3 regions of the Arsenophonus apicola genome follow, and region 3 is predicted to be linked to each of the others. Evidence: predicted binding sites of a transcription regulator. Region 3 holds the regulator's gene; each other region holds the start of a gene.

Region 1 (7,014 bases), 860 kb from region 3:
TATGCTGCCAATTACCGGCTTTATCAAACATACCTAATTTATAATGATATACAAATCCGTTAAGTTCTCGTCTTAATTCCAACCACCATCCCCAAAATTCACGCTTTTCTGGAGCAGTTTTTGCATTAACACAAATAGCAAGACAATCGAAAAAAAAGAGATCATCCTGACATTGAGATTCACGGAGATAAGGTCCTAACCTGGTAAAATGCTTCAATAATTTACTTTTAGAATAATTTGAAGTTAAAGCCATAATAAGGATCTCCTTGTTGTTAAGCTACCTTTTTAGCAAATAAGGAAAAATAATCAAGTAATCACAACAATTATTCAATTTTGCTTTTCAGCCAACTCACTACGGCTGAAAGTGACTGATGAAAATTTTGATATAACGGCTTGGTGGGTAAGGTCAATAGCTTACCTTCAATGGAGGAGCGCACGATAAGCAATGCGTCTTCCTTAGGGCTGAAAACATCATTTTGCCAATTAACTACCATAAATGGTACAGGACAACGACGCCCCAACAATCCCTTTTTTTAATGAGTAACAACTAAGCTCTGAACGTAAAACTGCTTCATCTACCTGATAAAAGCCTAGTCGACTGGCAAAGATATCAATATTCATTACCGGTATTTGATCCTGATATTTTTGCTCATTAAATAAGCTATGAACAATTGGCCCTGAAACTGCAACACCTTTTAAGCGCTTGGGCTCTAAATAAGCTAAACGAAGCGCAATATTGGCGCCAAAACGCAAACCAATTACCCCTATTCGAGTATGATCGATCCATGGAATATTCGCCAATTGATTAAGTACCTGTTGATGCAGCGCGCTAGTATCCTGAGAAAGGATATATTTAATAGAATAGCTAATTGATGGCATATCTAAGGTTAACATAGCAAACCCCTGCGGCGCTAAATATTGGCTGAAAAGGCGATAATAATCTAGTTGCAAACTATCTAATGTGCCGCAAACTAAAATTGTAGGACACGGGCCTTGGCTGGTATTAGGTAAATGTAAAAAACCAATCACCTCTTTTTTACCACCCTCTATTTTGAAAGAAATTTTTTTTAGTCTAAAATCGGTCAATTGCGCAGCATTTTCATAAGCTTTATTGGCTAATAATACCGCTTGTTCGGCAAGATGATCACCTTTAAGATGCGGATAAGCGGCAATACTATATAAATTAGCTGCTCGTAACCAAGCCTGGCTAGCTGCTATTTTGGTTGGTAATTGAAGCGCTTTTTTCTGCCAAACCATTGCCTGTTGTGACCATTCATAAGTCCAATTTCCTGGCTGATAACCAATTACGGTATCGAGTAAATTTTCACAGCTACGAACACGATTATTTGCCGCAATTCGACTTAGTACCGCTTCAATCTCCAACCCATCGTTGCCACGCCAAATCCATATTAGCCGGTTAATCATACGATACCAGCTAACATAACTGGTGCCTTCGAATGTTGAGCTATGCTTCAATAAGTGGGTTTTAGGTACACTATAAGTCACCAGAACAGAGGTCTCAGTTTGTTTCAATTTTGATTTAGGCTTAAACAGCTTTTCTGACAGATTTTTTTCACTCATATCGACCTTATTCTGTTAAAAAACTTCAGCAATAAAAAAGGGATGCGAATAGCATCCCCTATATCATATACTTTATTTAGTGATTAAAGCGAAATAAATAAAACAATTATTATTGTTCACAAAGCGGCTTAATAAAAACCTCTTTTTCCATATCCCAAGGCTGTTCTATCCAGGTATTTTGCGGTATATCAATAACATAATTATCAACTAATGGACGCCCCGCGGGTTTTGCAAAAATAGTCACAAAATAGCCTTTAGGAAACATATCCCTGATAGCTTGTGCTGTCCCGCCGGTATCGACCAAATCGTCGACAACAATATAACCTTCACCATCACCTTCCACTCGCTTGATAACTTTGAGTTCTCTTTGGTTATTATGGTCGTAGCTTGAAATACAGACAGTATCGATATGGCGTAAACCTAATTCACGAGCAAGAATAGCACTTGGAACAAGCCCACCGCGGCTAACAGCAATAATGCCTTTCCATTGCTTGGCAGGTAATAAGCGTTGTGCCAAAGTACGGGCATGCATTTGCAACATATCCCATGTTACGATGTATTTTTCACTCATAAAATTCTGATCCTAACGACTAGAGACTATTTTAGCAAAGCACATTAGTGGAAAAAATATTGCGCGAGATTATAGTGATTTGTCATAACAAAAACCAGAAATTAATTAATATTATCACAATTAACTAAAGGCATAGATGTCAGAAGGTGATATTCTGATTAATAAAATAAATAATATTTACCAAGACGGTAGAATTAATTAGCAATCTTAATAATACGGTAGTAATAGGAGATAAAACGTGTCTGAGCTTTCACAACTTACACCACAGCCGCTTTGGGATATATTTGCACAAATTTGTGCAATTCCTCATCCATCTGGACATGAGGAAGCACTTGCTTCTTATATTATGCAATGGGCAGAGAGAAAAAAACTTAGTGTTGAACGCGATAAGGTCGGTAATATTCTTATTCGCAAACCGGCAACTGTCGGCTTGGAAAATCTCCTGCCGGTTGTTCTTCAAGCCCATTTGGATATGGTGCCACAAAAAAACAGTGATATTCAGCACGATTTTACGCAGGATCCTATCCGTCCCTACGTAGATAATGAGTGGGTAAAAGCGCAAGGTACCACATTAGGTGCAGATAATGGTATCGGTATGGCTTCCGCTTTAGCCGTACTGGATGATGAGAATGTCAAACATGGCCCGCTAGAAGTTTTACTCACCATGACAGAAGAAACCGGTATGGTTGGGGCGTTTGGCATACAGCCAAATTGGTTACAAGCGGATATTCTGATCAATACCGATTCGGAACAAGAAGGCGAGATCTACATGGGTTGCGCCGGCGGCGTTGATTTTACTACCACCTTTACATTGGCAAGAGAAGCTATTCCTGCTAATCATAAAGTATACAAAATAACACTAAAAGGGTTAACTGGTGGTCATTCGGGTGGTGATATTCATTTAGGATTAGCGAATGCCAATAAACTATTGGCACGTTTTCTCGCAGCCCATGCGAGTGAATTACAATTAAAGCTCATTCATATTCAAGGTGGTAGTTTACGTAATGCGATCCCACGTGAGAGTGAAGCGATTGTTGCAGTGCCAATATCAGTAGCGGCTAATTTAGAAACCAGCAAAAATCACTATCTAGCACTACTAAAATCAGAATTTGCCGCAATTGAAAAAAACTTAATTATTACCCTTGCTGAGACAACAACAGAATTATTAGCACTATCCGTGGATTGCCAATCTCGTTTATTACACTTTCTCAATGCTGCGCCTAATGGGGTTATTCGGATGAGCGACGAAATAAAAGATGTTGTTGAAACCTCACTCAATACTGGCGTTGTTGATATGGATGAAAAAAAGGCCGAAATTACTTTTTTAATTCGCTCATTAATCGAAACGGGCAAAGATTATGTCGTTAATATGCTGACATCATTATCGATGCTTGCCGGGGCAGAATTTAAACATAAAGGCAGCTATCCTGGCTGGAAACCCGATCCGCAATCGCCCGTCATGGCACTTGTTAGCAACACCTATCAGCAACTATTTGGTAAAGCTCCAAAGATCATGGTGATCCATGCTGGTTTAGAATGTGGGCTATTTAAAAAACCTTACCCGCAAATGGATATGGTCTCCATTGGGCCAACGATATATGGTGCCCATTCACCCGACGAACGCGCCAATATTAAAAGTGTCGCTAAATATTGGCAGTTGTTAACATCCGTACTCAAATCAATACCTGAGAAAAGTTAGCACTCATTGCAGGCTAAACTTAGCCTGCTTTTCACCAATTCAGTATTAACTGCTTTTCTAATTGTGGATTTTGTAAAGTGACATGCAGTCCAACTAATCTAACTCCACGATCCGCTCGCCTTTGTTGCCAAATCTGTTGCGCTATTTGAATAAGATCAGCTTTACTTAAAATTGGATAACTATGCTCTTGAGTCGTTAATTGAAAATCAGCAAATTTCATCTTAACCCCTTGACTGGCAATGCTAAGCTCCGGTTTAATTTTTGCTAATCGGCTCTCAAGCTCTGGGTAGAGTCGTTCAATAATTTTCATACAGTCATCCCATTGATAAATATCTTTAGCAACCGTCCGCTCTACCCCAATTGATTTGCGTAAACGCTCACTATTAATCCTACGCTGATCTACGCCATGGCTAAGATCCCATAAAACTTGACCAAACTTACCTAATTCTTTCACTAATCTAATTAAATCAAATTGTTGTATATCGCCGCAGGTTTCCAACCCCATTTTTTGTAACCGTTGTGCAGTAACTTTACCCACCCCAGGAATTTTTCTTAATGGTAATGGATAAATAAAATTGGCCACTTGCTCAGGCGTAATAACATATTGGCCATTGGGTTTATTCATATCAGAAGCAATTTTAGCGAGAAATTTGACTGGTGCGATACCGGCTGATGCGGTAAGCGATAATTCATTAAAAATTCGCTGTCTAATTGCATTAGCTATTAATGTTGCGGAACCGTGATAATGGGGACTATTGGTCACATCAAGATAAGCTTCATCTAAAGAAATAGGCTCAACTAAGTGGGTAAAATCGAGCAGAATTTGCCGTATCTGCCATGATATTTTTTTATATAAGGACATGCGGCCAGGAATGATTTTCAATTGTGGGCAATGTTTAAGTGCTAAAGCTGTAGACATCGCACTATGCACGCCATAACGTCGAGCTAAATAATTGGCTGTACTAACTACCCCACGACGATCGGCTCTACCTCCAATCGCTAGCGGAATAGTGCGCAAAGAAGGATTGTCACGCATTTCTATGGCTGCATAAAAGCAATCCATATCAATATGGATAATTTTGCGCACCACTTCCTGCTCCTGACAATGCTGTTTAAATAAACAGTATAGTAAGAATTTTATTAAGCGTAAATAAAAAACTCAATCACAATAACAGCTCAATCCAATAATAGGATTTTGGCCATAAAATACTTGATTAAAATAGCGTATTACTTTTTTTAGATTTAATAATTTTTCTTGTTAGAAAGAAAGATAACCGGTTTGAGATAATTGATAAGGATTGCCAGCTGCATATTTTAATATACCATTTTTAGTATTAATACTTATTGTTAATAAAGTTTGCCAACGCTCTGTATCCGGTTGCGAACTGTTAGGCAGAAAACAAATTGGTGATTGCTCCCCTTCGGGACCACACATTGTAGCCGCGCGCGCCATAGTGCTTTTATTTTTCATATCACTAGATACGCTTTTTAGATGTTGATAACGTTTATAAGTCGTATCATCAGTAGTACCTTCCCCCGAAACCAATTCAGACGCTAGAAAATGATTAGTATGAAGTAACCAATTATTTTGTTGTGGGTAAACAATCGCTGACCGAAATGGACTTAACTCAATACTTACGGCTCGGCATCGTGCTGCCTGATGGCAAAATACACTTAATACTGACGACGCACTTACTTGCGCAGAACATGCTAAAGCGATAGCCTCTTCTACGGTTGTTGCTTCTTCTAATATTCGGCGAGCTACTGCATGTACAGGCACACCACCAGAATCATTGTCACTTGTATGATGTAAGATATTAAAATGTAAACCTAATCCAGCACTGTTAACACCAATTTTAGCTAACATACCAAATTCAGTAAAAAGCTTAAATTGCATCCCTTTTCTATTCTGTAATTGAATCATCAACCCATTAGGCGCTAAAACATCATGCCAATCCCAAGTTTGCATGGTTTGCGGCATATTAATATCAGGAGCTGTATAAATTGCGGTAGAGCATTCACTAGCATAGGATGTTGACTTTGTTGATAAAATTTCAGTGCGTGCATTTAAACTTGCTAGATACCAAATCGGAAGATTAGCTCCCATAGCTGTTGCTTCAATTTCACTTACCAAATCCGGACACCAATATTCCAGGGCAGCCAAACTATTTTCTCCAATTCTTTTCACCTGATCGCCAGTTATACCAATACGAGAAAAAAAATCCAAATAAAGCATTACCGTCTGTTTTATTTGCGGCGCCCAATATTCACCAATCTGTTTTCCTCGACAAAAAGGATCCTTTACCACGTTATTAAACGTATAAACTTTCATGATTAATAGCCTTTTTAATTAAAAAATAATTTAAATAATAGTAGTTAATATTATTCCTTAATTTAAAAAATTTAATAATACTATTTTACTATTATCTATAAACCAATAAGTCGATTTGAAATATTATAATTATAATATCCTATTTTATATTAAGCGATAGCTATTTTCATTATTAATAAAATAAAATAAATTTAAATTAAAAATGACAGAATATAGAAAGAAAAAAATTTTGTAATTTATTATTCAAACTTTATTAAAGAATAATTTCTAATTATAATTTTTAATTATTTTTACAAACAAGAAGGATAAAAAATTCCCATCAATATAACATATAAAAAATTAAGGTATTCTCATATAATATGACGATAAAATAAATTTATTTTATGATGATATTATAACTAATTTTATCTAATAGATAATAAACTCTATTACACCAACTTATCATTAAAAAGATAAAATAATTTAAAATAATATATACTATTCTAACTGACAATAGAAAAAATTATTTAGCCAGAAAATAAATTTCGATATTATAATTAAAAAAATAAATAATTTTATAAACAACATAAAGCTAAGTTATATTTTTATATTTACGATAAAAAATAATAAAAATCTGCTATATTAATTTATATTTAATCGGTAGCTTTTAATAATAAAATTAATTGATAATATTTTTCATACACACAACTTATGGAGAAGATAATGCATAAAAGTATCACCGCCGTACTACTTTTGCTCTGTTCAGTGACTGCCTTAGCAAATTTACCGAAAATTGTTGCCCATCGTGGAGGAACTGCCGATGCGCCAGAAAATACCATTTATGCTATCGAT
Region 2 (7,014 bases), 1.1 Mb from region 3:
TTAGCAAAAATTAGGACTATCTTATTTATTACAGGATATGATCCTATTTTTTATTAGACTATTTATTAACTACAGACTGTAATAGTAGGAGTTCAGAAATTGAAATTAATATTGAAATAACCAGAACGCAAATAAGTAATAGTTGATTGTTGAAATTAATATTTTACTATCATAAAGCTTTTAACTAAAGCTAAATTAAAAAAACAATATATCTAACAATCGCAGCGGACTATATATTGTAATTAATTGATGTTAAAAATTAATTAAACGGAATTTTGTCAAATCTGGTTAGTAAAGTAGTTTAGCTTTCCTTATAGACTGTAATAAGCGCCAAAAAATATCAACGCCATTATTTGTTAAATTACTATAATCACACCAGCAATAATAGTTTTATTGCTAGATAAGTCATGATTAATAATCTTCGTGCAACTGTTTAATAAAATTATTTTCCAATTGATTATAATATAAGAAAACTACCAGCCCAAGATATTCATCATAAAATAAAGTATTCCCCCTATTATAAGCGGTAATATATACAGAATAAAAAACTGCTGGAAAATAGTATGACGAGGAATAGTAATTTTGGCTTCTATCTCTTCTTTTGATACTTCAACCCCTTTTGCTCTTTCAAAAATAAGGTGATCTTCAATACTCTCTTTAATAAATTTCAATTGACGATTCATTCTGTTACCTGAAGCACTCAAAGCTTGACCAACAAACACTAAGAAAAACAGCAAAATAAAACCGACATTAGCTGTTGAAAACCCCATATGGGTACTGGGAATTGGTGAATGATGCCAAAAAAAGTCTAAAAAAGCTGTGTTTTGTCGTATGATATGAGCCATAATTTTAATAAAGTCATTGGCTACAGCATTTAAGCCATCCCCCTGCAAACCTTGCTTTTCTGCTAGCAAAACTAATGAAACTAATGTAGACAACAGTGCTAATGAAAAAACTATCCACCCTAAAACACGCTTTCCAATAGCGATATAAAATGCTGTTTGATAATTCATCCATACTCCTCAAATTTCTATATTATGTTTATACTAAATGACAAAATATTATCAAAAATATATAAATGTTATTTTATCACTAATCAAAATTAACCTTCATTTATCTATATTAAAAGATTTCTTTATTTTAAGTTGATAGAATTAATCAGCAAATTATGAATAATAGGAGTGCTTTTAATGTCTCATAAGCTATCTATCAAAGCTGCTATTTTTGACATGGATGGGTTATTAATTAATTCTGAACCCCTTTGGAGCCAAGCAGAAAAAGAAATTCTTAGTAAACTTGGCGTTAATACCTCAATTGCCAATCAACTCCCTGACACACTTGGATTACGTATTGATCAAGTTATACAACTGTGGTACTCAGTTGCCCCCTGGCAAGGAACCTCATTAGAAGAGGTTGAACAAAAAATTGTTAAACGTGTACTTGAACTTATAGAAGAACAACGAACTTTATTACCGGGTGTTAAACATGCACTTCAACTATGCCAAGATCATAATTTAAAAATTGGTTTAGCTTCAGCTTCACCAAAGCATATATTAGAAAAAGTACTCACTATGTTTAATATACGCGATTACTTTTCAACCGTAGTATCAGCAACGCCATTACCCTATAGTAAACCCCATCCAGAAGTTTACTTACAAGCAGCAAAATTGCTAGATATTGAACCAACCCATTGTGTGGCTTTTGAAGACTCTTTCCATGGCATGATTGCTGTTAAAGCTGCACGTATGCGTAGTATTGTTGTCCCCCACAAAGATTACTTCGCGGATCTACGTTGGACATTAGCTGACTTCAAGCTCACTAGCCTGGTTGAATTAACAACAAAGCATATCGTTTAAATTTCATGGATTGGCAGTAATTTGCTACATCAGTATACTGCCAAACTGGTGTATTATCATTTTTCTTACAAAAAATTACTCTTATTATTTAATAAATAAGATATTTTTTTCGATTACACTACTCAAACCAAGCCAAAACTATTATACTTTGCAAACTGTATAAATAAACAGTTGGATATTATCTGCTATGACTGCCACCGGGCATCTGCTTTTTTCAGTATCATCATTGATTCTTGTGCATAAACTAGCAATTACACCCGAGTTTGCACATGGTGATTGGCTTCATTTATTAGCCGGTGCATTACTTGGCGCTCTGCTACCCGATATAGACCATCCATCATCTCATCTAGGACGTTTATTTCGTTTTATTTCTGTTCCAATTTGTCGTTTATGTGGCCACCGCGGTTTTACCCATAGTTTACTTGCATGGTTGCTCATTATGTTATTATCAACTCAACTTCCCAATAGTTACTGGCTTTCTGAAGCGCTGGTTCAAGCATTTTTATTGGGTTATTTCAGTCATTTAGTTGGGGATATGTTAACCGCAAAAGGGATTCCTTTGCTATGGCCATTAAAAATGTCCTTCTGTTTTCCTTTACTAGGTAATAATTCTAATCAAAGAGCAGAACATTCTATCGCCATCTTATTAGCTATTTGTGCGATATTAATTCCATCGAATTTTCAATTACCATTACAACCGCTATTGCAAGAAACGAAAAAAAACGTTATTACTTATGTAGTTAATGAACTAAACGATTTAATTTTATCACATTCTCCCTAAAACATTATGAATATATAATTGCATTTAGTTATAACAAATTTATTTTTATTGCTGATAATATATAAGGGAAAAGAGTTTCATTGGAAGTTTTTCATTATCTTACTTCACCAATGACAAAGTATCTTATACCTAGAACAAGAAACCGGAGCTGGAGAGTGGGTATGAATTTCCCCGTAATTCTTAATATACTTATCTTTACCATATTATTGCTGTTATTGGCCAAAGTAAGTGCAAATGGATGGAGTCTATCAAAAAAAGTCTTTGTCGGTCTTCTTATCGGTACTGTTTTTGGGATTGTTTTACATTTAGCATATGGTACGAATAATCAAATAGTGCATGATTCATTATCATGGTTCAATATTATTGGCAATGGTTATGTAAAATTACTTCAAATGGTTATCATGCCGTTGGTATTTGCATCAATACTTAATGCTATAGCACGCTTACATCGAACATCTTCATTAGGGAAAATCAGTTTTTTTACGATCGGTATCCTTCTTTTTACAACAGCCATTGCCGCTCTAATTGGGATCGTTGTTACATGTTGGTTTGGCTTAACTGCAGAAGGTTTAGTACAAACTAGTCATGAAGCTATTCAACTTGAGATTATAGAAAACAACTATATTCACAAGGTTTCTGATTTAACAATACCTGATTTAATATTATCTTTTATTCCTAAAAATCCTTTTGCTGATCTGGCAGGTGCTAATCCAACATCTATTATTAGCGTTGTTATTTTTTCTAGCTTTTTAGGTATAGCAGCGCTTCAATTAGCCAAAGTTGATCCACAAAAAGGTGAAAAAATATTATCAGCTATTGATATTTTTCAATCCTGGATCATGAAGCTGGTTCGTTTAGTTATACGGCTTACACCATATGGAGTAATGGCTTTAATGATTAAAGTCGTTGCTAATTCAAACCTTCAAGATATTATTAAGTTGGGTGGTTTTGTTATTGCTTCTTATTTAGCATTATCCTTAATGTTTATCATCCATGGCATACTTCTCTCTTTCTCTGGCATTAATCCAATAAAATTTTTTAAAAAAGTTATTCCAGTATTAATTTTCGCATTCACTAGTCGTTCTAGTGCTGGCAGTATTGCATTAAACGTTGAAACACAAACTCAACAATTGGGTATTCCTGAATCAATCGCTAATTTTTCAGCATCCTTCGGTACAACAATTGGTCAAAATGGATGCGCAGGTATTTACCCTGCAATGCTGGCTGTAATGGTTGCCCCAACAGTTGGAATCAATCCGCTGGATCCTATATGGATCGCTTCTCTTGTTGGTATTGTTACTATTAGTTCTGCCGGAGTTGCTGGCGTTGGTGGAGGAGCAACTTTTGCTGCTTTAATGGTTTTACCCGCGATGGGGTTACCTATAACTTTAGTGGCGTTACTTATTTCCATTGAACCACTTATTGATATGGGAAGAACTGCATTAAATGTTAATGGCTCAATGGTTGCTGGCACAATTACTAGCCAATTGATGCATCAAACAGATAAACGCATTTTCAATAAATAATATATCAAACTTATAATCTCTACTCAAAAGTCCTATTAGAAATCTATTTAGGACTTTAAACTACAATCAAGTTTATGGAATAGATTATTTTTATTATTAAATACCATTAACAATAATAATTATTACTTTAATTAATGATTTTATTATAAATACACTAGATAACAAATAAATACAAATTATCAAATCAATATTCAATTTATAAAAATTATAGTATCACTAACAATTATTTTACTGGATAAAAAATTACCACCATGTATAAAAATGGTGCACTGGCCCAGCACCTTTTCCGACATTTAATCTATTGGCATGTATTAAAGAATTTTGCACATAATTTTTTGCTGCAATAATTGTATCATGCCAGTTGTTAAAACAAGGGCGCAGTGCCGCCAACGCTGCAGATAATGTACAACCGGTACCATGAGTATGTCTTGTTTTTACTTTAGGTAATGAATATCGCCATTCACCACTATGGGTAACAAGCCAATCTGGACTTTCTTTATTATTAAGATGTCCACCCTTCATAAGTACAGCTTGGCAACCAAATGATAAAAGTTTTCTTCCCTGAGATACCATCTCCTGTTCACTTTTAGCCACAGTGCAATTAAGAAGTACTGCAGCCTCCGGTAAATTCGGCGTGATAAGTGACACTTTAGGTAACAACATATTGATAAGAATATCAATCGCATCAGTATTTAATAATGGTACCCCACTTTTTGCTAGCATAACGGTATCAAGCACCGTAAAAGATAATGAATATTTTTGTAATGCGGCTGCTACTATGCATATATTTGTAGTATTTGATAACATACCAATTTTCACACTATCAATATGAACGTCGGTCAATACTGATTCAAGTTGTGAAGCAACAATTTCACCAGGAAGATTATGAATTGACTGTACTGAGCAAGTATTTTGCGCGACTAATGCTGTTATCACAGCTGCACCATAATTTCCTAATGCTGAAAATACTTTCAAATCAGCATTAATACCTGCCCCGCCTGTTGGATCTGTTCCGGCAATTGATAACGAATTATAAATCATAAATTTCCCTAATGTTTTATATAGTAAACAGAATAATTTATGCAACCTTACTTGACTTATTAGATGAAACCAATAGTTTTTTTATATCATAGCAAATGAATTTATTGCTTTTACTCGCCACTCTAGCTCTTTTTTTATTTAACATTAAATATGTAATAAAAACCATTCTCATTATATATATTTTATTAATTTTATATTTTAATTAAATAACCTAAACACAACTAATTTTATAAAACTTAAACATAATATTATTACTTATCAAAAAAGTCCCTCAAATTAAAAGTTAACTCATTGTGCTTTATAAAATTAAATAATTTATCTATCAATAACACTCATTGACAATAAACAAAACTAGTCGGTATCACATGTTATTATCTTGCTTTAACATAAGAATAGTATTTCATAATGAAATGGTTATTAATAACGACTTCATTTACTGATAATGTGATTATAAAATCAATTTTTATAAACAAAAAATTAACACTCTTATTAGATTATATTATCCTTCAATCTTTAAATATAATAAATTATGTAAGAATTTTTATTTTCATCAATTTCAATAAAAAATTTATATAGACAACAATAGATAATAAATTGGATATCTAATACTTATTAACAAAAACTATTTATAAATAAAATGATTTAATTATATAAAAATTTAATGTAATGAATATAAATATGCATTTAATATACATTTTATTAAATCAAAATTGAATAATAAATAGCTAATTAAAGCCTGATATAGGATTAAGTAATCTATTGTTTTCACAATCAAGCTTAATTTTAAAAAGAAAAAAATGGTTTCATTTAAAAATTATTTTATAAAAAATCAGAAAAAATGGGTGCAGCAATCTTGTTGTTAGTACTAATGCCCTTTGTTTGAAATGCAAAGTCACAACAACGATTTAATATTCAACTAATCTTATTGTAAAATTTTTTATTATTTACCCTTTATTTAATTTTCGATTGAGAAATATATTTAAAACATTTGCTATACATAATCTAGTATCATAAACACTTCAAACATAATAAATATTTAACTTTAGCAATTCATTTTGTCGCGAAATACCCCACTTAAAAATTAATATATAACACTTACTTTCACTATCTAAAAAATATAACTGAAAACTATAAACATATTGATTAGCATATAAATCGATAATTATAACTTTACTGTTGAATTTGGCATTAATAATTCTATCGTCTTAGTTAAATTATTTGATAAATTAACAATGCTATTTGATAATTTATTTAATTCATTGTTAGTTTAATTTTATATTTTAAAAATCTTTTACACTATAAATAGTTAATAAATTTCAAACTTAAGCAATAATAGACTATTTTGCCAAATTGAATATATAAATAAAAAACATTTAATTAACATAATGATGTAATTTTCATACTTTATTTAACGTTTGTGTTTTTTAATAAAAACAAAATATAATCAATCTTAGATACATTTAAGCTACCGTGATTTCCCTGGTGTAATAAGGCGATTTGAATTATATACTATAAAATTCTACTATTTTAATTTTAGATAATAATTTGAGATAAATTATAATTTAATTTGTAATTTTTTTAAATAATTGTAGATATGACTAATAAGAAGATATCTTTTAGGGGGCTTTTAATTCCATAATATTTCTGTACAATCTTTTATAATTGCACAAATCATCCCGTTGGGCATTCTTTTCAAATCAAGATAGCCACTAACATTGTAAAGTTTTTTTCGTACTCTAGAAAACAATTGGCTAACGTTATTTGCTGTAATACTCCTATATCTATCCATCCACACATATTGAATAAGGTG
Region 3 (7,014 bases):
CGCTTTATAAAGTTTTCCAAGGTAATCGTCCCACTAACTCTATCCTCGTTAATCAAATTACGCCTTATACATTAGGTGCTTTGATTGCAATGTATGAACACAAGATCTTTGTGCAAGGTGCTATATTGAATATTTTTAGTTTTGACCAATGGGGTGTCGAACTTGGTAAGCAATTAGCCGGTCGTATTCTACCTGAGTTGGCAACTCAGGCTAAAATTGATAGTCATGACACCTCTACCAATGGATTGATTAATTGTTTTAAAGCTTGGCGCCAATAATTTTTTACCAAAGTCTGTAACAGCAGGTTTTGGTTATAGTAAATAAACTGCCAGATAGATCACTTCTTGCTAATATAAAGATTGCAAAATTAATAAAAATTTTGCAATCAGGGATAACTTTTTATATAAATTAGTAGATCCTATCATTTCATTCATTATTAACATGATATCTTCTATTTTAAATTTCCAGATAGAATGAGAGAAGTATTCTATGGGCGTAGCTGTAAAAATAAGCCATATAAAAAATCAGTCACTTTTTTGCAATCAATCGATTAATTGGTTTTCTGCACAAGAAATTAACGTACCGGATCCAATATATAATTGGTTAACCGAATTAGGTTCAATGACTCAGCGTCTTGCTCGCTATTGTCAGCACGTCACGGTAAAACCTTATCAAGAAGGTTTTATTTTATTAGATAGTCAGGACGAAGAAGCTCAACTTTTGCCTAATAGCCAGCGCTATTGGTTACGTGAAGTCGTACTTTTTGGTGATGGTTGCCCATGGTTATATGGGCGGACAGTGATCCCAGAAGAGACATTGACGGGTCCTGAATGTGAGTTAATAAATTTAGGCAATGTGCCATTAGGACACCATTTGTTTAGTAGAAATAATTTAACTCGTGATTATATTAATTTAGGCATACAGAATAATTGTTGGGTAAGGCGTTCGTTATTAAGATTATCGGCTAAGCCTTTACTATTAACTGAACTTTTTTTGCCAGATTCACCTATCTATACAAAATAATAAGGAGATAAATAGATTGGCAGGGCAAACGACGTTGAAATTGAATAAATGGCGAGCCTATTTTCGCTTAATGCGTATTGATAAACCGATAGGTATTTTACTATTACTATGGCCTACTTATTGGGCATTATGGTTAGCAAGCCGAGGGTTACCAGATCTTTTTATTTTGTTGGTTTTTACTGTGGGTGTCTTTTTAATGCGTGCCGCTGGTTGTGTTATTAATGATTTTGCGGATAGAAAATTTGATGGATATGTTGCCAGAACCCGAGAGCGCCCTCTGCCAAATGGTGAGGTAACAGAAAAAGAAGCTAAGACGCTATTTTTCTCATTGGTTATTATCGCATTTATATTAGTGTTGGCCTTAAATCAAATGGCTATTTGGTTATCGGTGATTGGGTTATTATTAGCTTGGATTTATCCATTTATCAAACGATTTAGCCATTTTCCACAGATTGTTCTGGGTGCTGCGTTTGGTTGGTCAATTCCAATGGCGTATGCAGCAGTTAGTGAGTCCTTACCTTTGGAGTGTTGGTTATTATTTCTGGTTAATATCATTTGGTCTATTGTTTATGATACCCAGTATGCCATGGTTGATCGTAGTGATGATATTAAAATTGGAATAAAATCAACCGCAATTATTTTTGCTCATTTTGATAAATTGATTATTGGTATTTTACAATTAGCTATGGTTTTGCTGTTATTTTATATAGGGCAACAGCTAGATTTGGGGGTGCCTTATTTTGCTAGTTTGATATTCGTAGTAGGCTTATTTATCCATCAACAAAAACTCATTGCCAATCGTCAACCAGCATTATGTTTTAAAGCATTTATGAATAACAATTATGTGGGGTTGGTATTATTTATTGGTATCTTATTAAATTATTTTTAATTAAAAAAAGGATAATCTCAAGTGATTATCCTGAGTGTGGTTTTGGGCGATTTCAGTCTAAATCGTTTTACGTTACTATATTGATATAAAGATGATTTATTCAGGCAATGGCTCATGAGTAACGTGTTTGACTCCTTCAATGGTTAAACAAACCTCAGGAGATATTAACTTAGCGATAATACGATAAAGTCGTTGTACATTTGCGCTGATAATCGCATCACCTTCTCTATTAATATAACCTTCCTGTTTTAATGTATTTACCAGTGTGGAAAAAACAGCTTTATCAAAGAATTCTGGGGCGTTGATACCATGCAGTACAGACAGACGTTGAGCGAGAATACGGCTCTCTTTTTCTAGTATTCCTCGGCTAATTTCAGGTATGGTACTGAGTAGCGAAAGTGTAATTGCATAGCGCTGTAGCGTTTCTTTAATACCAGCAGCTAAAAGCTGAAGAGGGCGAATACGAGCTGGATTGATAGTTACAAAACCTTCTGCTGTTAATAGTATTAGTTGTTGGCGTGCCAATTCATCCAACAGAATATCGATAGATTCAGGCAATTCTTCAATGCTATATCGCATGAAGAGTTCTGCTTTTAAGAATGGATAGATGAGTGCAACTTGATAACCAATTTCCTGACGTTGAACATTTTCATTATGCAATACGATATTGGCTACTAAGGAAGGCAAAACTAGTAAATGCATAATATTGTTTCGATAATAGGTCATCAATACTGCATTTTCACGTGGTAATACGACAATATCACCCATACTGTCATGTTCGACTTCAAACTTATCCAATTGCAATGCGTCTTCTAATAGCTGCTCGGCAGTTTTATTTGGTGTCGTGCTATCACCACTATAAGGCACATTTCTTAATAGTTGAAGGTAACATTCTATTTGTTCAATCAGTTGTTCTCGGGTTAATGCACGCTGGCGTGAGGCTAACAACACCGTTGAACATAAATTTACCGCATTAGCGGCAGCGGCGTTGTTAATTCTAACCATAATTTTATGAGCTAGCCGAGTCACGGTTAAATTTAGCCATGTTGGACGTTGGGGCTCAATGGCATCAATAGATTGACGCCACTCTGGAACATGTTTATTCAAATATTGTGTTAGCGCAATCGGTTGACCAAAATTAACATAACCTTGTCCTAGTTTACGCAATTTGCGTAAACCTCTTAACATTGAAAAAAATCCTTCTTTCTCTTTTGCTGCCCCTTTTAGTTCCTTAGCGTAGGTAGCAACCTCTAATACATGCTCATAGCCAATGTAAATAGGGACAATGGTAATTGGACGTGAATCACCTCGTAGCATTGCTTGTAGGGTCATTGACAGCGTGCCAGTTTTTGGTTCCAGTAGTCGGCCTGTTCGAGAGCGGCCGCCTTCGACAAAATATTCAATTGAATAACCACGAGCAAACAGTTCACTGAGATACTCACGAAATATGGTGGAGTAAAGTTTATTGCCCTTGAAGGAGCGGCGAATGAAAAAAGCACCTAAGTGACGAAAAATTGGGCCAGCAGGCCAAAAATTAAGATTGATACCAGCGGCGATATGAGGAGGAACTAAGCCTTGATGATAAAGTACGTAAGAGAGCAATAGATAATCCATGTGACTACGATGAGAAGGAATATAGACAATTTCATGGCCATCTTGCGCTAATTGGCGTACACGTTCGGCATGTTGCACATTAATTCCTTGATAAAGTCGATTCCATGTCCAACTAAGTACGCGGTCAGTAATACGGATCGCTTCATAGGAAAAATTAGCGGCAATTTCTTCCATCATGGCAATCGCATTATGTTTTGCCTTATCTAGTGAGATTTTTTTTGCTTTAGCCTCATCTTCAACTGCTTTTTCAATTGCTTTTGAAGTTAACAGCTTATTGAATAGATCGTGGCGTACAGGAAGTTTGGGGCCAACTGCTGCCAATCGTTGCCGTGAATAGTGAATGCGGGCGACTCGAGCAAGTTTGTTGGCAATAATTTTATCAGTACCATATTCGCCAGCCATTTGGCGCAAAGAGACAGTGGGTGAAAAACGAACAAAACTGTCACGTCCTAACCGGATAACGGCAAAGAATTTTTGAATACCATTAAGTAAACGTAACGGAGGCGCTGGTGAGTGGCCTTCTCGACCAGGTGCTCGACCGAACATCACTGATACGGGTAGCATCTGAATGTTTAGTTCGGGATTATGGCAATGAAGATCAAGATAAGCCGTAAACGTTTTTACGGAATCTTTACGTGGATTTGGCGAATAATAACGAAAGACACGCGGGCCATCATCGATAAAGACATAGGCAGGTAATTTAATTTCGTCTATTTCAATCGGATCAAGTGGATCAGGTAAACCAATAGAACAACATTGTTGACGTAACGTCAATAAGTCTGTTTTAGAATGATAAGGTAATACATATAGAAAAGGACGTGTCGTATCAAGATGCAATTCTTTAATTGGATCTGCTGGTATGAGTTTACTTTTTACCAATAATTTCATTGGTAAATCTAATAGATTGTAGTAAATTTTACGCCAAAATGACATAGATGAGCGATAGCCTCTTATTTGAATCCTACCCAAGCATATCAGAAATAGTAATTAATATCTGTTTAAAAGATAATAATTATACTAAATCCCATATAGAACTATATCTAGAGAGTAAATTTTATGGCAAATCAAACAACGGGACTAACCCGAATTATTAAAGCAACCGGTTATTCGCTCAAAGGATTAAGGTCAACTTGGAAGAGTGAAGCCGCTTTTAGACAAGAAGCAATTATGGTGATTATTGCCATCAGTGTGGCTTTTTTCCTTGATGTACAATGGATTGAACGGTTACTACTTATAAGTTCAGTGGTATTAATAGCTATTGTTGAATTATTAAATAGTGCGATTGAAGCAGTGGTTGATAGAATTGGTACAGAATTACATGAACTTTCTGGTAAGGCAAAAGATATGGGCTCAGCGGCTGTTTTTATTTCAATTTGGTTAGCTATTTTTATTTGGGCAATTGTGATCAGTAATCATTATTTCGTGAGCTAGTTATAAAAAATAGGGTTTTACACATTTTTCAGTTTAAAATCTTGATATAACTGTATATACTTACAGTGACAATGTGCGAATGCAAATAAATAGGGGGCGAAATGAAAGAATTAACGTTGAGGCAGCAGCAGGTCTATGATCTGGTGCGTGAACACATTTCGCAAACGGGTATGCCTCCCACACGCGCTGAAATTGCAACAAGTTTAGGTTTTCGTTCACCAAATGCAGCAGAGGAACATTTAAAGGCTTTGGCACGTAAAGGCGTGATCGAAATTGTTTCCGGTGCTTCTCGCGGTATCCGGCTACTACAAGAAGAAAATGAGGATGAATGGTTACCACTTATTGGTCGGGTGGCGGCAGGAGAACCATTACTTGCCCAAGAACATATCGAAAGCCATTATCGGATTGATGCTACTATTTTTAGACCTAGTGCTGATTTTTTATTGCGTGTTAATGGTATGTCCATGAAAAATATCGGAATTATGGATGGTGATTTACTTGCTGTACACAAAACACAACAGGTACATAATGGGCAAATTGTTGTTGCACGTATTGATGATGAAGTGACGGTTAAACGTTTCAAGCAAGCGGGTAGTAAAGTTGAATTAATTGCTGAAAATCCTGAATTTGAGCCAATTATTGTGGATTTGCGGACACAAAACTTAACTATTGAAGGACTCGCTGTTGGTATTATTCGTAGTAGTGATTCATTTTAGTCAAATTTTTAGTCATTTTATATCTAATTAATTTTTTAAGTTAATTCAGTTTAATTTATTGAAAAAAATATTATTATTTTCTAGTTTGTTTGATTTATAACTAATAAGTATTAAGTAAGATATTTTAAATTTTTATTGATTTTTTAATAAAGGCCGATTGTTCATACGCCTGGCCTTTGTATCTCTATTTAACCTTAATAATGCATAGTTTTAACAGGATTTTTTCTCGATTTTGTAGCAAGGCGAGCATAGTCCATGGCTTTCAACAACGGTATGAGATAACTGAAAACCAGTCTGTTTGGCTAATTTTATAATAGCGGTTTCTACTGTTTGACCATTACTTTCGGCGACACTGCCGCAACTGTCACAAATTAACATAACTGAAGTATGTTTAGGATCCTCAAAATGATGACAAATAACATAACTATTTGTTGATTCTATTTTGTGAATAAATCCTTGTTCTAAGAGAAATTCTAGGCCACGATATATGGTTGGTGGTTTAGCTTGAGGTTCAGAAATTCTAAGTAGGTCAAGCAAATCATAAGCACTAATAGCACAAGGTTGAGCTGCTACAAGGCGCAATACCTCTTCTCTTTGTGGCGTTAAACGTACGTTACGCGCTTGGCATATTTTCTTAGCTTGGGACAGTATTTTTTCCTGATCTTGCTTTGTCATGAATTATCCTAAGGTGAAGATCATTATAATAATGATATTATCATATTTATACTTTTTGATATCTACCATAGTTCTAAAATAAATAATATCTTTTACTATTTTCTAATAATGTTTTTTTATTTTCTATTGTTATAAATAGATACTAAATTGGAAAATAGCACATATAGTCAATCGTAATTAAAATGATTAATTTCAACGAGCTAACGGAACTAATATTAATTATTGCTGGTTATATTAAGAGCTATAAAACCGATAACGAGTTTTACTTGTGCTCAGATCCGCCTCTTTACTGAGATTCCTATCACAAATCTATTATATTATTTTTTTATAACTGATAATTATCAGTAAGATTTTATATATTGCCTGATTTTTAACGGAGTTTTTAATGAGTGATACCAAAAAAATACACCATGTTTTTATACTGATGGGGGTATCTGGTAGTGGTAAATCTGCAGTTGCGAGTGGGATCGCTCAGAAAACAGGAGCTGCGTTTTTAGATGGTGATTTTTTGCATCCACGTGCCAATATTGAAAAGATGTCGGCTGGCCATGCTTTGAATGATTCTGATCGACTGCCTTGGCTTAAAGCATTGAATGATGCTATTTTTGCTATGCAAAGAACAAATAGTGTTTCTTTAATTGTTTGTTCCGCTTTGAAAAAAAAATA

The links. Region 3 encodes LexA, which represses DNA repair genes until DNA is damaged. Its sites were predicted from a motif close to TNCTGTATGTACATACAGNA; they were not measured.
Region 1: the regulator LexA is predicted to act here: its motif matches at 4,958-4,977, upstream of dinB (DNA polymerase IV).
Region 2: the regulator LexA is predicted to act here: its motif matches at 2,010-2,029, upstream of LDL57_RS09185 (metal-dependent hydrolase).

What each region holds. Positions count from the first base shown of each region.
Region 1 is NZ_CP084222.1:572,245-579,258, forward strand. Features, by position in the region: gene crl (sigma factor-binding protein Crl) at 1-253, opposite strand, end outside; partial or broken gene frsA (esterase FrsA) at 324-1,581, opposite strand; gene gpt (xanthine phosphoribosyltransferase) at 1,691-2,152, opposite strand; gene LDL57_RS02510 (aminoacyl-histidine dipeptidase) at 2,391-3,851, shown strand; gene dinB (DNA polymerase IV) at 3,883-4,938, opposite strand; gene LDL57_RS02520 (C45 family autoproteolytic acyltransferase/hydrolase) at 5,110-6,183, opposite strand; gene LDL57_RS02525 (glycerophosphodiester phosphodiesterase family protein) at 6,886-7,014, shown strand, end outside.
Region 2 is NZ_CP084222.1:1,917,787-1,924,800, forward strand. Features, by position in the region: gene LDL57_RS09175 (YniB family protein) at 474-1,013, opposite strand; gene hxpB (hexitol phosphatase HxpB) at 1,191-1,856, shown strand; gene LDL57_RS09185 (metal-dependent hydrolase) at 2,044-2,637, shown strand; gene LDL57_RS09190 (L-cystine transporter) at 2,799-4,163, shown strand; gene thiD (bifunctional hydroxymethylpyrimidine kinase/phosphomethylpyrimidine kinase) at 4,407-5,204, opposite strand; gene LDL57_RS09200 (winged helix-turn-helix domain-containing protein) at 6,832-7,014, opposite strand, start outside.
Region 3 is NZ_CP084222.1:3,017,893-3,024,906, reverse strand. Features, by position in the region: gene pgi (glucose-6-phosphate isomerase) at 1-278, shown strand, start outside; gene ubiC (chorismate lyase) at 490-1,023, shown strand; gene ubiA (4-hydroxybenzoate octaprenyltransferase) at 1,094-1,912, shown strand; gene plsB (glycerol-3-phosphate 1-O-acyltransferase PlsB) at 2,009-4,459, opposite strand; gene LDL57_RS14290 (diacylglycerol kinase) at 4,583-4,957, shown strand; gene lexA (transcriptional repressor LexA) at 5,059-5,673, shown strand; gene zur (zinc uptake transcriptional repressor Zur) at 5,884-6,348, opposite strand; gene gntK (gluconokinase) at 6,734-7,014, shown strand, end outside.